Regions from separate parts of the Mycobacterium sp. 134 genome, predicted to be linked through region 2. Evidence: riboswitches for the same ligand, from Rfam matches in the RefSeq annotation. Region 2 holds a riboswitch; the other holds the start of a gene.
What was found. A riboswitch is a leader RNA that binds a small molecule or an ion and turns the genes downstream of it on or off. The one in region 2 is predicted to bind glycine.
Positions count from the first base shown of each region.

Region 1 (7,406 bases), 3.0 Mb from region 2:
CCGGCTGGTGATCGACCCCGCGCTGTCCGCCCGTAAGGACGAGTTCATCGCGATGCAGGCGCGCCAGCCCGAGGACCTGGACAAGTTCTTCACCACGATCACCGAGAAGCTGTCCGGTAGGCGGATTTTCATGATCGGCACCTACAACCTGATGTACGACGTGGCCAAAGCCGGCCTGGATCGCGGCATCTCCGGCGTCTTCGCCGCAGACTCGGCGATCCTCACCGGCGGCGGCATGAAAGGCTTCGTGCTTCCGGACGACTACATGGACGTGATCCGGCGGTTCCTCGGGGTCGAGCGCATCCAGGAGGGCTACGGCTTTTCCGAGCAGAGCGCATTTCACTGGGGGTGCAGCGAGGGGCGCTATCACGTGCAGCCGTGGGTGATTCCCTTCGTTCTCGACCCGGAGACCAGCGAGCCGCTGCCTCGCACCGGGCGGCAGACCGGCCGGGCTGCGGTGTACGACCTTCTCCTCAAAGCGCATTGGGGCGGCGCGATCTCCGGCGACGAGGTGACGATCGACTGGGACCTGAAATGCCCGTGCGACCAGACCAGCGTCGCCTTCGAGCACGACATCATCCGCTACAGCGAGAAACAGGGCGTCGACGATGACCGGATCACGTGTGCGGCCACCCATGAGGTCCACAACGAGGCGGTCAACTTCATGAAGGCGTTCGAATCATGAGTGCCTATACGGTTCCCCTGGTCCTGCGCGGTGAGCTCGTCACCGATGATCTGGTGTCGTTCGGAACGCGCAGCGGTGCGGCGGAATTCGAGGCGCCGGACATGTACCGCATCGTCGATCGGCTGCCGTTGTCCAGCCCGGCGCAGATGGCCGACCTGTACGAGCTGAGTTTCGACGAGATCCTCGACGTTTTGCAGGCGCTCGGCGACGCCTTGGCCTTCGACACCAATCCCCATCTGCAGCAGGCGTATGAGGCGGCATTGGTGGCCAATGTCCTGCCGGCCCGGATGCTGGAGAACAGCTACCGCGTTCTGCAACCGTTGTTCTCCCGGCAGAACGTGTTGGAGGTGGCCGACAGTCAGGTCGGCCTGGATCATCTCAACGGGTGGGTGCCACGCCGGCTGGCCGACGGCCGCGAGGTTCGGGTCCGGGCCTTCGGCGCCCGGACGGTGCACATCCCGGCCGGCAATGGGGGACTGGTTTCGGCGGTGACGGTCCTGCGGTCGGTGATCACCCGCTCCGATGCGATCATCAAGGCGCCGTCGAATGATCCGCTCACCGCGGTTGCCATCGCGCGGACGCTGGCCGAGGTGGCCCCCGGCCATCCCATCACCAGACATCTTTCCGTCGGCTATTGGAAAGGCGGCGACGTCGAGGTCGAGGAGGCCCTGTACCGGCCCGAGCACATCGAAAAGATCGTCGCGTGGGGCGGTTTGGCGTCGGTCAAGCACGTCACCCGCTACATCCAGCCCGGGCTGGAACTTATCTCGCTCGACCCCAAACGCAGCGCGACCATCATCGGGGGTGAGGCGTTCGCCGACGAGAAGACGATGCGTGAGGTGGCCCGGGCCGCGGCGGTCGACATCGGCGTCGCCAATCAGGAGGGCTGTGCCAATGCCCGGGTGATCTACGTCTTGAGCGGAACCGATGAGGCCGGGGTCGACACGGCGAACCGCTTCGGCGAGATGATCTACCAAGAACTGACCGCGCTCCCCGAGTTCGTCAGCACCGCACCGCGGTATCCGAACCGCGACCTGCTCGAGTATGTGGAGTCGTCGCGGTTGACCGAGGACTTCTACCGGGTGGTCGGTGGCCGCAACCGCGAGGGCGCGATCATCGTGTCGCAGTTCGACTCCCAGGTGGACTACTCGTCGATGCTGTCCGGGCGGGTGGCCAACGTGGTGCCGGTCGACAGCATCGACAAGGTCACCGAAGCCGTCAACTCCTACACCCAGACGATCGGCATCTACCCGGAGTCACTGAAGCGGCGACTACGCGACACCCTCGGACTGTTCGGTGCGCAGCGGCTCACCAGCCTGGGGTATGCCTGCAGCGTGCCCATCGCTGCGCCGCAGGACGGTATCGAACCGATCCGGCGGATGTGCAAATGGATCGTCGAGGAATCGTGCGACCCTGATGCGGTGACCCCGCTGTGGCGCCTTGCCGCGGCAACGACGGAGGCATAGATGTCTGTACCGACCGCACTCGACATGGTCGACGGGATCGACCTGGGCGGCAAGACGTGTGTGATCACCGGTGCCACTTCAGGACTCGGTCGGGAGTCGGCGCGGGCCCTGGCCGTGGCCGGTGCCCATGTGGTGCTGGCCGCACGCAGCCCCGACGCGTTGACCGAGTCCGCCGACCGGATCCGCTCCGAGGCGCCGGGGGCGCGGGTCTCCACGGCCCGGCTGGACCTGGCCTCGCTGGCCGGTGTCCGGGCCGGTGCCGAGTCGATCAGCAGGATCGCCCCGGTCATCGATGTCCTGATGAACAACGCCGGCGTCATGTTCACCCCTTTCGGCCGCACTGCCGATGGATTCGAAATGCAGTTCGGGACAAACCATCTCGGCCATTTCGAACTGACCCGCCTGCTCACGCCGCAGCTGTCCGCCGCGAACGGGGCCCGGGTGGTGATCCTGTCCTCTGACGGTCACACGATGGCCGACGTCGACCTCGACGATCCCAACTGGGAGCGGCGAAGCTACGACAAGTTCCTCGCCTACGGGGCGTCGAAAACCGCGAACATCCTGCACATGGTCGAACTCGACCGGCAGCTCGGCGGCCGGGGGGTACGCGCCTGTTGCGTGCACCCGGGCGTCGTCGCCACCTCGCTGGCCCGGCACATGACCCGCGACGATTTTGCGGCGCTCAACGACATCACGCCCGCGAGACCGAGCGCGGAGACCGAACGTATCGACGTCCGTCACGACTTCGTGCTCCCCGACCAGGGGGCGGCGACGCAGGTGTGGGCCGCGGTGAGCCCGGAGTTGACCGGGGTCGGTTCGGTGTACCTGGCAGACTGCCGGATCCGGCCCGAACTCGTCCCGTATGCGGTCGATCCGGACCGGGCGGCACAGCTGTGGGGCCTGTCGGAATCACTGTGCAGCTGACCGGCTTTGCCGGGCCATCGGTAAGGTCGGTGGCCATGGATCGAACGCAGCGGCGCAAGCAGGAAGTGCGCGAGCGCATACTGCAGGCCGCATTCGATCTGTTCCTGTCGCAGGGCGTCGACGCCACCAAGATCGAGGACATCTGCGAGCGGGCCGACGTTGCGAACCGGACCTTCTTCAACCACTTCGCCACCCGGCAGGACATGCTGGCCGCGCTGGCCGAGCAGCGGTTGCTCAACCTTCAGGAGGTGTTGCGCGACCGGTCGGGCGAGCCGGTGCCGGCGCGACTCATCGGGCTTTTCGACGACATCGCCGGCACGCTGACCCGGTCCGGCGACACCTACCGCGAACTGATCGGGGCGTTGTTCGCCACCACCGGATTGCGGCTGCCGCGGGGCTACGGACTGCACCAGACGTTCGTCGAACTGATCGAGGACGGTGTCGCGCGGGGGGAGGTCACGCGTAAACACGATCCGCGCACCCTGGCCGACATCATCGTCGGCGCGTTGGTCGGCGGCGTCATCAGCTGGACCACCGAGGAGAGCTACTCGCTCGACGCAGGCCTGCACGACCTGGCCGTTGCGCTGGTGGACCTGCTGCAGGCGGACTGAGGCGGGCGTATCCGACGTCAGTCGACGCCGAGCATCACCTCGGTCGACTTGACCAGCACCGTCGCCGCGGTGCCCGGCGCCAGACCCAGTTCCTCGACGGCTTCCTTCGTGATGGAGGCCGTGACGATCTGGTCACCGCCGTCGAGCTTGACCTTCACGGTCGCCATGACCGCGCCGATCGTGACCTCGGTGACCGTGCCGGTGAGCTGGTTACGGGTGGACAGACGCATCGCGGACCTCCGTCGATCAGTGGCTGACGTGCGGCTCTGACGATAGGCGCTTGTGCGATTGCTCAAAGGCACTCGCCAGTGTTTGGGCATTGTCTGCTCGCTGCGGGCGTGCACCGGGAGTGATGCTGACTGTCAACACCCGGCGAGTCGAAAGGCTGGAAACCACAGATGAGCACGCATGACGGCATCATCGGCGCACTGCCCGCCACCCAGGTCCCGCGCTACGCCGGGAAGGGCACCTTCGCCCGGATCGCCGACATCCACGAGGTGTCCGACTACGACATCGCGATCCTCGGCGTGCCCTTCGACGGCGGCACCTCCTACCGGCCCGGTGCCCGATTCGGTCCGATGGCGGTCCGGCAGGCCGCGCGCACCCTCCGTCCCGGCTATCACGTCGAACTCGGCGTCGCGCCGCTGGAGCACGTGCAGGTGGTCGATGCCGGAGACGTCGCCGTCACGCCGTACAACATCGACGAGGCCTGCCGGCAGATCCAGGATCACGCCTCCGACATCCTCACCGGCGGCGACCGTCGCATCGTGTCCATCGGCGGTGACCACACCATCGCGCTGCCGAACCTGCGGGCCCTGCACGCCAAGCACGGTCCCGTCGCGCTGGTCCACTTCGACGCGCACCTGGACACCTGGGACACCTACTTCAACGCGCCGGTCACGCACGGCACGATCTTCCGCCGGGCGTTCGAGGAGGGGTTGCTGATCGAGGATCACTCGATCCACGTCGGCATCCGCGGCCCGATCTACGACCAGATCGATCTCGACGACGACGCCCGCATGGGATTCAAGATCATCCGGGCGGGCGACCTCGACGTGATCGGCACCGACGCGGCCGTCGACGTGGTGCGCCGCCGGGTCGACGACCTCCCGGTGTACCTGTCCATCGACATCGACGTGCTCGACCCGGCGTTCGCCCCGGGCACCGGCACACCCGAATCCGGTGGTCTGACCTCGCGCGAGCTGCTGAAGATGCTGCGCAAGATGTCCGGCCTCAACATCGTCGGCGCCGACGTCGTCGAGGTGGCCCCCGCCTACGACCATGCCGAAATCACCAGCGTGGCGGCGGCCACGGTGGTGTTCGACATCGTGTCGCTCATGGTCGCCGGACGGCAGTCGAATCTGCCCGTCAACGGTGAGGTTGCGGCCACGGCGCCCTGATCGAGTAGCATCCGTCACATAACTCAATACGTCGATGACGCATTGTGGGAGAACCTCCGATTCCGGAGGCGCCGTAGGAGCAACTCCTCCCCGGGAATCTCTCAGGCCCAATACCGCAGTGTCGAGACAACTCTGGAGAACAGCGCGATCGCAGGATCGGGCTTACCGAAGGGGAAAGGCGCAACGCGCTAAAACTCTCAGGTTTCAGGACAGAGCGGGGAGGTGTCACTTCACGACGCATCGTGTAACCGCGGTGCCCGAAACCGGAGTCACCTCATGCCTGAGTGCACCGCAATTGTCCACGACGACAACTCTTTTCGCGACCGACACATCGGCCCTGACCGAGTGGGCGAGCGGCGCATGCTCGATGTTCTCGGATTCGCCAGCACCGATGAGTTGATCGACAGCGCGGTGCCCCGGCAGATCCGCTGCACCGACGGCTTGCGGCTGCCCGCCGCGCGATCCGAACAGCAGGTCCTCGCGGCACTGCGCGAGCTGGCCGACCGCAATCAGCCGCGGATTCAGATGATCGGCCTCGGCTACCACGACACCATCACCCCCGCGGTCCTGCGCCGCAACATGCTCGAGTCGCCGGCCTGGTACACCGCATATACGCCGTACCAGCCGGAGATCTCGCAGGGCAGGCTCGAGGCGCTGCTGACGTTCCAGACGCTGATCGAGGACCTGACGGCGCTGCCGGTCGCCGGTGCGTCGCTGCTGGATGAGGCCACCGCGGTGATGGAGGCGGTGCTGTTGATGCGGCGGGCCAACAAGACGGTGTCGTCCAACCGTGTGGTGCTGGACGCCGATTGCCTGCCGCAGACCCTCGCGGTGGTGCGTGGGCGGGCCGAAGCCGTCGGAGTCGAGGTGGTGGTCGCCGATCTGACCGGGGCACTGCCCGACGGCGACGCCTTCGGCGTCGTCTTCCAGTCCCCGGGCGCCAGCGGAGTGGTGCGTGACCTCGCCCCGCTCGTCGCCGCGGCACACGAGCGCGGCATGCTCACCACGGTCGCCGCCGACCTGCTGGCGCTGACCCTGATCACGGCCCCCGGCGAGCAGGGCGCCGACATCGCGGTGGGCTCGGCGCAGCGGTTCGGTGTGCCGTTGTTCTTCGGCGGTCCCCACGCCGGCTACATGGCGGTGCGGTCCGGTCTGGAGCGCATGCTGCCCGGCCGCCTGGTCGGGGTATCTGTCGATGTGGCAGGCAAGCCCGCCTACCGGCTCGCACTGCAGACCCGCGAGCAGCACATCCGCCGCGACAAGGCGACCAGCAACATCTGCACCGCGCAGGCATTGCTGGCCAACGTCGCAGCCATGTACGCCGCCTACCACGGGCCGGAAGGGTTGCGCGCCATCGCAACCCGCGTCCATGGTCATGCCGTCACCCTGGCCGACGGTCTGCGTGCCGCGGGGCGCGAGATCGCGCACGACTCGTTCTTCGACACCGTGCAGGTGCGGGTCCCTGGCACCGCCCACGAGATCGTGGCGGCCGCGGACCGGGCCGGTATCAACCTTCGTCTGGTCGACGCCGACCGCGTCGGCATCACCTGCGACGAGTGCACCACCGAGGACGTGGTCGGGCGCGTGCTCGAGGTGTTCGGTGCTTCGCCGGTGGCCACCGATCGTCCGTTCGCGCTGCCTGCCGGTCTGCTTCGCACGTCGGAGTACCTGCAGCACCCCGTGTTTCACACGCATCGATCCGAAACCGCGATGTTGCGTTTCCTGCGGGAACTCTCGGACCGGGATCTGGCGCTGGACCGCACCATGATCCCGCTCGGGTCCTGCACCATGAAGCTCAACGCCGCGGCGGAGATGGAACCGATCAGCTGGCCCGGGTTCGCCGGTATCCACCCGTACGCGCCTGCAGAACAGACCGCGGGGTACCTCGAGCTGATCGGCAATCTGGAAACCTGGCTGGCCGAGATCACCGGCTACGACCGGGTTTCGTTGCAGCCCAACGCCGGATCCCAGGGGGAGCTCGCGGGCCTGCTGGCCATCAACGCCTACCACCGGTCCCGCGGCGAGGACCACCGCGACGTCTGCCTCATCCCGCAGTCGGCACACGGCACCAATGCGGCCTCGGCCGTCCTGGCCGGGATGCGCGTGGTCGTCGTGCAGACGGCGGCCAACGGCAACATCGATCACGACGATCTGGAGGCCAAGCTCGCCGCCCACGACGGGCAGGTCGCGGCGATCATGCTCACCTACCCGTCCACTCACGGGGTGTACGAAACCGACGTCCGCACCGTGTGCGATCTCGTCCACCGCGCCGGCGGACAGGTCTACGTCGACGGCGCCAACCTGAACGCTCTTGTGGGAC
Region 1 covers NZ_JBLVUN010000008.1:6,017,735-6,025,140, reverse strand. Annotated here, with positions in the region: gene ACNQVK_RS33790 (hypothetical protein) at 1-685, shown strand, start outside; gene ACNQVK_RS33785 (acyl-CoA reductase) at 682-2,151, shown strand; gene ACNQVK_RS33780 (SDR family NAD(P)-dependent oxidoreductase) at 2,152-3,075, shown strand; gene ACNQVK_RS33775 (TetR/AcrR family transcriptional regulator) at 3,111-3,686, shown strand; gene ACNQVK_RS33770 (TOBE domain-containing protein) at 3,704-3,916, opposite strand; gene speB (agmatinase) at 4,085-5,086, shown strand; glycine riboswitch at 5,122-5,212, shown strand; gene gcvP (aminomethyl-transferring glycine dehydrogenase) at 5,363-7,406, shown strand, end outside.
Region 1: it holds a riboswitch for glycine, as region 2 does, so the genes downstream of both, gcvP (aminomethyl-transferring glycine dehydrogenase) here and gcvP (aminomethyl-transferring glycine dehydrogenase) in region 2, are expected to answer to the same signal.

Region 2 (7,406 bases):
ATGCCGCAGCCCTGGCGGTCGAGGCCGTCGCCGCGGCATCCGCCCCCGCGGGCGCACCGGCGACCTCGGGCATGAGCGGTGTCAACAGCCTGCTCCGCGGGCAGCCCAAACTCGACGACTCCGAGCTGGGAACCGCCATGGACGCGCTGCTCAACGCCTCCGATCCGGCGACCGCGCCGGTTCACGCGGTGGCCACCACCGAACAGCAGATCTTCCAGCGGGGCACCTCGCTCGACAATGCCAAGTCCTCGTTGGCCGGTTGGCTGCCGCCCGGTCCGACCGCCACCGCCGACTACCCGACGGTGCTACTGGCCGGAGACTGGCTGGAGAAGGAACAGGTCACCGCGGCCAACGAGTTCGCCCGCTATCTGCGCAAGCCGGAGCAGCTGGCCGAGCTCGCCAAGGCCGGGTTCCGCGCCGAGGGAACGACTCCGCCGTCCAGCGACGTCACCGGGTTCTCCCAGCTCGCGGCGCCGCTGTCGATCGGTGACAACACCATGCGGGTGACGCTGGCGAACTCGACGGCCGCGCCGTCGGGGAATCCGGCGGTCACCATCATGCTCGACCAGTCGATGCCCACCGAGGAGGGCGGCAAGTCCCGGTTGGCCAACGTCGTGGCCGCGCTCGACAGCCGGCTCAAGGCACTGCCGGACACCGCCTCGGTCGGGTTGTGGACCTTCGACGGCACCGAGGGCCGCTCCGAGATCTCGACCGGACCGTTGGCCGAACCGGTGAACGGACAACGCCGCTCCGATGCGCTGACCTCGACGCTGGACGAACAGTCCGCGTCCGGTGGCGGCGCGGTGTCGTTCACCACCCTTCGGATGCTCTACACCGAGGCACTGTCGAAATACCGTGAGGGCCAGACCAACTCGATTCTGGTGATCACCACCGGGCCACACACCGATCAGAGCCTGGACGGGGCAGGGTTGCAGGAGTACATCCGCGGCGCATTCGACTCTGCCCGCCCGATCGCGGTCAACGTGATCGATTTCGGCAGCAGCTCCGACCGGGCCACCTGGGAGGCTGTCGCACAGGCCAGTAGCGGCACCTACCAACACATCTCCAGCTCGGCCTCGCCCGAGTTGACCACCGCCGTCAACACCTTGCTGGGCTGATCCGCGAGCAGGCGATGTCACACGTCACGGTTAACGTGGCGCTGTGACCGCGTACTGGATAAACACGATCAGCCGGGCGCACGTACTGCGGGGCGTCGCCGGCGGCTTCACGCAGGCCAACCACGGAAAGGCCGACGGGGTACGTCGGCTCAGTCGTGGTGACGAGATCATCTTCTACTCACCCAAGTCGGACTACCCCGACGGAGCCGTGCTGCAGACGTTCACGGCCCTCGGAACAGTCACCGACGACGAGCCCTACCAAGTCGAGATGAGTCCCGACTTCCATCCGTACCGGCGCCATGTGGCTTTCGCCGACTGCGTCGAGACACCCATCCGGCCGCTCATCGACGAACTCGATTTCATCGAGGACAAGCGCCGCTGGGGCTACCGGTTCCGGTTCGGCCTGTTCCGCATCGACCAACACGACTTCGAGCTCATCCGTTCGGCGATGACACCGTCACCCTGACAGGGGCCGGGCGCAACCGGCAGCCGCAGGGGCCGTCAGGCGAACGCCTCGACCGGCGGGCATGAACACACCAGGTTCCGGTCACCGTAGGCGCCGTCGATGCGCCGCACCGGCGGCCAGACCTTGGGACGGAATCCCTTGCCCAGCGGGTAGGCAGCCTGCTCGCGGGTGTAGGGGTGGTCCCAGTCGGCCACCAGCAGGCACTCGGCGGTGTGCGGGGCGCCGCGCAAGGGGTTGTCGTCCACCGACCACTCCCCCGAGCCGACCCGGTCGATCTCGGCGCGGATGGCGATCATCGCGTCGCAGAACGCGTCGACCTCGGCCAGGCTCTCGCTCTCGGTCGGCTCGACCATCAACGTGCCGGCCACCGGGAAGCTCATGGTCGGTGCGTGGAAACCGTAGTCCGCCAGTCGCTTTGCCACATCGTCGACGGTCACGCCGGTGGCCTTGGTGATCCCGCGCAGATCCAGGATGCACTCGTGGGCGACCATGCCGTTCTCGCCGGTGTAGAGGACCGGGTAGTACTCGTCGAGCCTGCGGGCCACGTAGTTGGCCGACGCGATCGCGGTCAGGGTCGCCGCGCGCAGACCTTCGGCGCCCATCATCCGGATGTAGGCCCAGGTGATCGGCAGGATCGACGCCGACCCGTACGGTGCCGACGACACGGTGAGCTCATCGGGCAGTTCGTCGGCCAGCGGATGGCCCGGCAGGAACGGAGCCAGATGCGACCGCACCGCGACCGGCCCGACACCGGGCCCGCCGCCGCCGTGCGGGATGCAGAACGTCTTGTGCAGGTTCAGGTGGCTGACGTCACCCCCGAAGCGACCCGGCCGCGCCAGACCGACCAGCGCGTTGAGGTTCGCGCCGTCCACATAGACCTGTCCGCCCACGTCGTGCACCGCAGCGCAGATGTCGGCGACGTCGTGCTCGTACACCCCGTGCGTCGACGGGTAGGTGATCATCAGCGCCGCAACACGATCCGCGTGTTCGGCGATCTTCGCACGCAGGTCGTCGAGGTCGACATCGCCGTTCTCACGGCACGCCACCACCACGACGCGCATGCCGGCCAGTGCCGCCGAGGCCGCGTTGGTGCCGTGTGCGCTCGACGGGATCAGGCAGAGGTCGCGGTCGGTGTCTCCCCGTGAGACGTGGTAGGCCTTGATCGCCAGCAGTCCGGCGTACTCGCCCTGCGAACCGGCATTGGGCTGCAACGAGATCTGGTCGTAGCCGGTGATCCCGGTGAGCCAGTCCTGCAGATCGGCGATCAGTTTGCGCAGTCCCGGATTGTCCGATGCCGGCGCGAACGGGTGCTGACGGCCGAACTCGGGCCAGGTGATCGGCTCCATCTCAGCGGCCGCGTTGAGCTTCATCGTGCAGGAGCCCAGCGGAATCATGCTGCGGTCCAACGCGATGTCCTTGTCCGCCAACGCCCGGAGGTAACGCATCATCTCGGTCTCGGTGCGGTACTTGTTGAACGCCGGGTGCGTGAGGAATTCCGAGGTCCGCGTCACGACGCCCGCCGACACCGGTTCGGCGGCCGAGACGCCGAACGCCTCCAGTACCGCGGCCACATGCGCATCGGTGGTCGCCTCGTCGCAGGACACCGACACGTGATCGGCATCCACGCGCCACAGGTTGATCCCCTTGGCCTTGGCGGCCGCGACCACCGCGTCGGCGCGTCCGGGAACCCGGGCCAGCACGGTGTCGAAGTACTTGTCGTGCACCAGCGCATCGCCCAGCGCGCCGGCGATCGCCGAGGCGTGGCCGTGCACGCGGCGGGCGATCGCAGTCAGTCCTTGAGCGCCGTGATAGCTGGCGTACATCGCGGCCATCACCGCCAGCAGCACCTGTGCGGTACAGATGTTGCTGGTCGCCTTGTCCCGGCGGATGTGCTGCTCGCGGGTCTGCAGCGCCAGGCGGTAGGCCGGCGCGCCGTCGGCGTCGACGGAGACGCCGACGAGCCGGCCCGGCAACTGCCGGGCATGCTTGGCGTGCACGGCCAGATAGCCGGCGTGGGGTCCACCGAATCCCATTGGCACGCCGAACCGTTGGCTCGTTCCGAAGGCCACGTCGGCGCCGATCTCGCCGGGCGGGGTGATCACGGTCAGCGCCAGCAGGTCGGCACCGACGGCGACAAGCGCGCCGTGCTCGTGGGCTGCGCTGATCAGCGCGGACCAATCGCCTACCCGCCCGCTCGCTCCGGGCAGTTGCACGATGACACCGAAGAACTCGCCGTCCGGAAGTCCCTGGCGCAGATCGGCCGTGACGATCTCGATGCCGAGCGGCTCCGCCCGGGTGGCCAGCACGGCCGCGGTCTGCGCGTACACGTCGGTGTCGACCAGGAGTCGATTCGCCTTGGACTTGGTCGCGCGGTGCATCAGCGTCATGGCCTCGGCCGCGGCGGTGCCCTCGTCGAGCATCGAGGCGTTGGCCACCTCGAGGCCGGTCAGATCCGAGACCATGGTCTGGAAGTTCAGCAGGACCTCGAGACGGCCCTGGCTGATCTCGGGCTGGTACGGCGTGTACGCGGTGTACCAGGCGGGGTTCTCAAGAATGTTGCGCCGCAGCACGGCGGGCGTGAAGGTGTCGAAGTAGCCCTGACCGATCATCGAGACCGCGGTGGTGTTGGAGTCGGCCAACGCGCGCAGCTCGGCCAGTGACTCCTCCTCGGTGGCCGGCGCGGGCAGACCCTCCAGGCCCGGGGCGACACCACCGGACGACAGCGCGTCGAGGATGCCTGCCGGAAGCGCCTTGGCAGCGAGCTCGTCGAGGGATGCCACGCCGATCACGTCGAGCATGGTGCTGACGGCGGAGGCGTCCGGGCCGATGTGACGATCGGAGAAACGCGATTGATGCTGGTCGGACACGACACTCTCCTGAGGCGCAGACGTGCTCAGACGTCGTAGCAGTCCCTCTCCCTCTGTCGTCGACCCGGTCCGGGTGCCTGAGAGATTCAGCCCCGGTGCAGGACTTTTCCCCATGGGCGGGTGCCCAGCGGGCACCGCTTTCCAGAGGCATCGGGGCCTGGCGCGGTCCTGGGTGCCTGAGAGGTTGACGGAGAGGTATTGCTCCTTCGGCGTCCGTGGCTGGCTGTCACGAAGCTCTCCCGCGCGAGGGCGATGCGTCCCTCATCTTACCGGGCATCCACTGGCTTCTCCGCATAGCGTGCACCGACGCGCAGGTGCCCCGCATCACCGGATGCGGGGCGCCTAGGTGTCTGGTCGGGAGGGAGGGTCAGCCGATCTTGCGGTCGCGGCTTTTGCGCCGCGACGCCAGCTCATCCTCGGGTGATGCGATGGACTCGCCGCCGTCGGCACGCTCGCCCGGGAAATCGGCGATGGTGCCGGTCAGCTCACGCATGGCGCCGGATACCGCGATGCCGAACACGCCCTGACCGCCCTGCAGCAGGTCGACAACCTCTTCGGCGGACGTGCACTCGTAGACCGTGGTGCCGTCGGAGAACAGGGTGATGTTGGCCAGATCCTGCACGCCTCGTTGGCGCAGGTGGTCGACCGCGACCCGGATGTTGTGCAACGAGATACCGGTGTCGAGCAACCGCTTGACGATCTTGAGGACCAGAACGTCCTTGAACGAGTAGAGGCGCTGGCTGCCCGAACCGGCCGCGCCCCGGATGGAGGGAACCACCAGGGAGGTGCGCGCCCAGTAATCGAGCTGCCGGTAGGTGATCCCGGCGATCTGGCACGCGCTCGGGCCGCGATAACCGACGAGTTCGTCAGGAACCGAATCGTCGGGGAACAGCCCACCCTGCACGGGTTCGCCGGCCGGCCTGACAGGCGGCTCCGCGCCGCTCCCGGTGGTCAGATCCAGCTCTTCCTGCCGTGGCGTGTCACCCACTGTGAATCCTCTCGCCGTTCGAACTCGCCCGCGTCGTACTACTACGTCATGTACCGCGGCCACCTGTGCCGCGGCGGTTTGCTGCGAGCTCGAATGTGTCGAGCATACGCTTCCCGCCGAGCCCTGAATGCCCGCTGCAGAGAAAGTATGGCGCCCGAATTCCCGCCCGATCGGCTCCCGCGCCGCGTGTTGACACCGGTATGCCCACTTGAGACGTATCCGTGATCTGCGACGGCGCAGCGGCGCGGGCGGCGGTCATGTGGCCTTGAAGTCGTCCGGGGAAACGCTGTCCAGGAATTCCTTGAACTTCTCGACCTCGTCCTCGCGGACAGTGCCTGCAGCCTCTTCGTCGTTCTCGTCCGGGATCAGCAGGCCGGCCTCGGCCAGCACCGCCTCCTCCACGTAGATCGGGACGCCGACACGCAGGGCGATCGCCACCGAGTCCGAGGGCCTGGCCGACACCTTGATGTCGCGGTCGAAGATCAGGTCGGCGTAGAAGGTGCCTTCCTGCAGGTCGACGATCCGCACCTCTTTGAGCGAATGCCCAAGGGCGGTAATGACATCTCGGATCAGGTCGTGGGTGAGCGGCCGGGCGGGCTCGACGCCCTGCTGTTCCAGCGCGATCGCGGCAGCCTCCGACTGCCCGATCCAGATCGGTAGGTAGCGATCACCGTTGGATTCCCGCAAAAGCAACACGGGCTGGTTCTGCGGCTGTTCCACCCGAATGCCGACCACGCGAACCTCAGCCATCTGTGCCTGCCCTCCGCACCGCCGTGCCGTTTCGTCGAATCTTCGTCCGTCGCACTGTCCGCCATCACCACATTGCCAGGGGTCCCGACGTAGACGAACTGGCCGTCAAAACGAGTCTAGTCCTCAGCGATCCAGAACGTCGCGTACGGCGGACTTGATGAGCGACGTGTGCAGGGTGATCGCCAGGGCGGCCACCTCACGCGCCAGATCGTCGGCGCGGTCGCGGGCTCCGGCCTTGCTCGCCTTGCCCACGGGGCCCGCGATCTGGGCGATCAGGTCGGATTGCCGGTCCGCCGCGGAGCGGAACGCCCGCAGGTGTCGGGGCTCGACACCGTAGTCACCGAGGGCGCGCGCACACTGCGCGATCACCACGGAATGTTCATCGAAAAGCCCGGCCCGGCGGTGATGATGCCGTTGCGCACCAGCGCCCCCAGCATCTCGTCGTCGATGCCCGACCGGGCCAACAGATCTTCGCGGGACAGCCGGACCTGCGGCGGCGCCACCGCCGAAACACCGGCGGCGCCGTCCGGCGAGCCGTCCCCACCCTCGGATACCGGCACCAAACGCGGCACACCGTAGGCGGATCCCGCCTGTGGCAACTCACCGTCGGGTTGGGCGTCCAACTGGGCCTTGATCACCTTCAACGGCAGGTACTGGTCACGCTGCGCGGTCAGGATGAACCGCAATCGCGCACAGTCGTACGCGGTGAACCGCCGGTACCCCGACGCGGTGCGCTGCGGCGTGACTAGTCCCTCTGCCTCGAGGAATCGGATCTTGGAGATGCTGATGTCCGGAAAGTCGCCCCGCAGCAGGTCCAGCACTGCGCCGATCGACATCCCGGCCAGTGCAGGTCTGTCGGGGGCAGTCATCGGCTAGCTGGCGGAGCCGCTGTCGTCGTCAGAGCGGGGACCGGTGAGGAACACCAGCCGGAACTTCCCGATCTGCACCTCGTCGCCGTTGGCGAGAACGGCCGAATCGACCGGCTCGCGGTTGACATACGTCCCGTTGAGGCTGCCGACGTCGACAACCTGGAACTCGCCGCTCTCCAACCGGAACTCGGCGTGTCGCCGGCTCACCGTCACGTCATCGAGAAAAATATCGCTGTCCGGGTGACGACCCGCCGACGTGGTCGGCTGATCGAGCAGGAAACGCGATCCGGCGTTCGGTCCGCGCTTGACGACGAGCAATGCCGAACCCGCGGGCAGGCCCTCGACACC
Region 2 covers NZ_JBLVUN010000008.1:2,972,357-2,979,762, reverse strand. Annotated here, with positions in the region: gene ACNQVK_RS19025 (substrate-binding domain-containing protein) at 1-1,118, shown strand, start outside; gene ACNQVK_RS19020 (EVE domain-containing protein) at 1,162-1,584, shown strand; gene gcvP (aminomethyl-transferring glycine dehydrogenase) at 1,620-4,451, opposite strand; glycine riboswitch at 4,605-4,703, opposite strand; gene ACNQVK_RS19010 (MerR family transcriptional regulator) at 4,819-5,439, opposite strand; gene ACNQVK_RS19005 (bifunctional nuclease family protein) at 5,695-6,189, opposite strand; partial or broken gene ACNQVK_RS19000 (MerR family transcriptional regulator) at 6,313-7,058, opposite strand; gene garA (glycogen accumulation regulator GarA) at 7,062-7,406, opposite strand, start outside.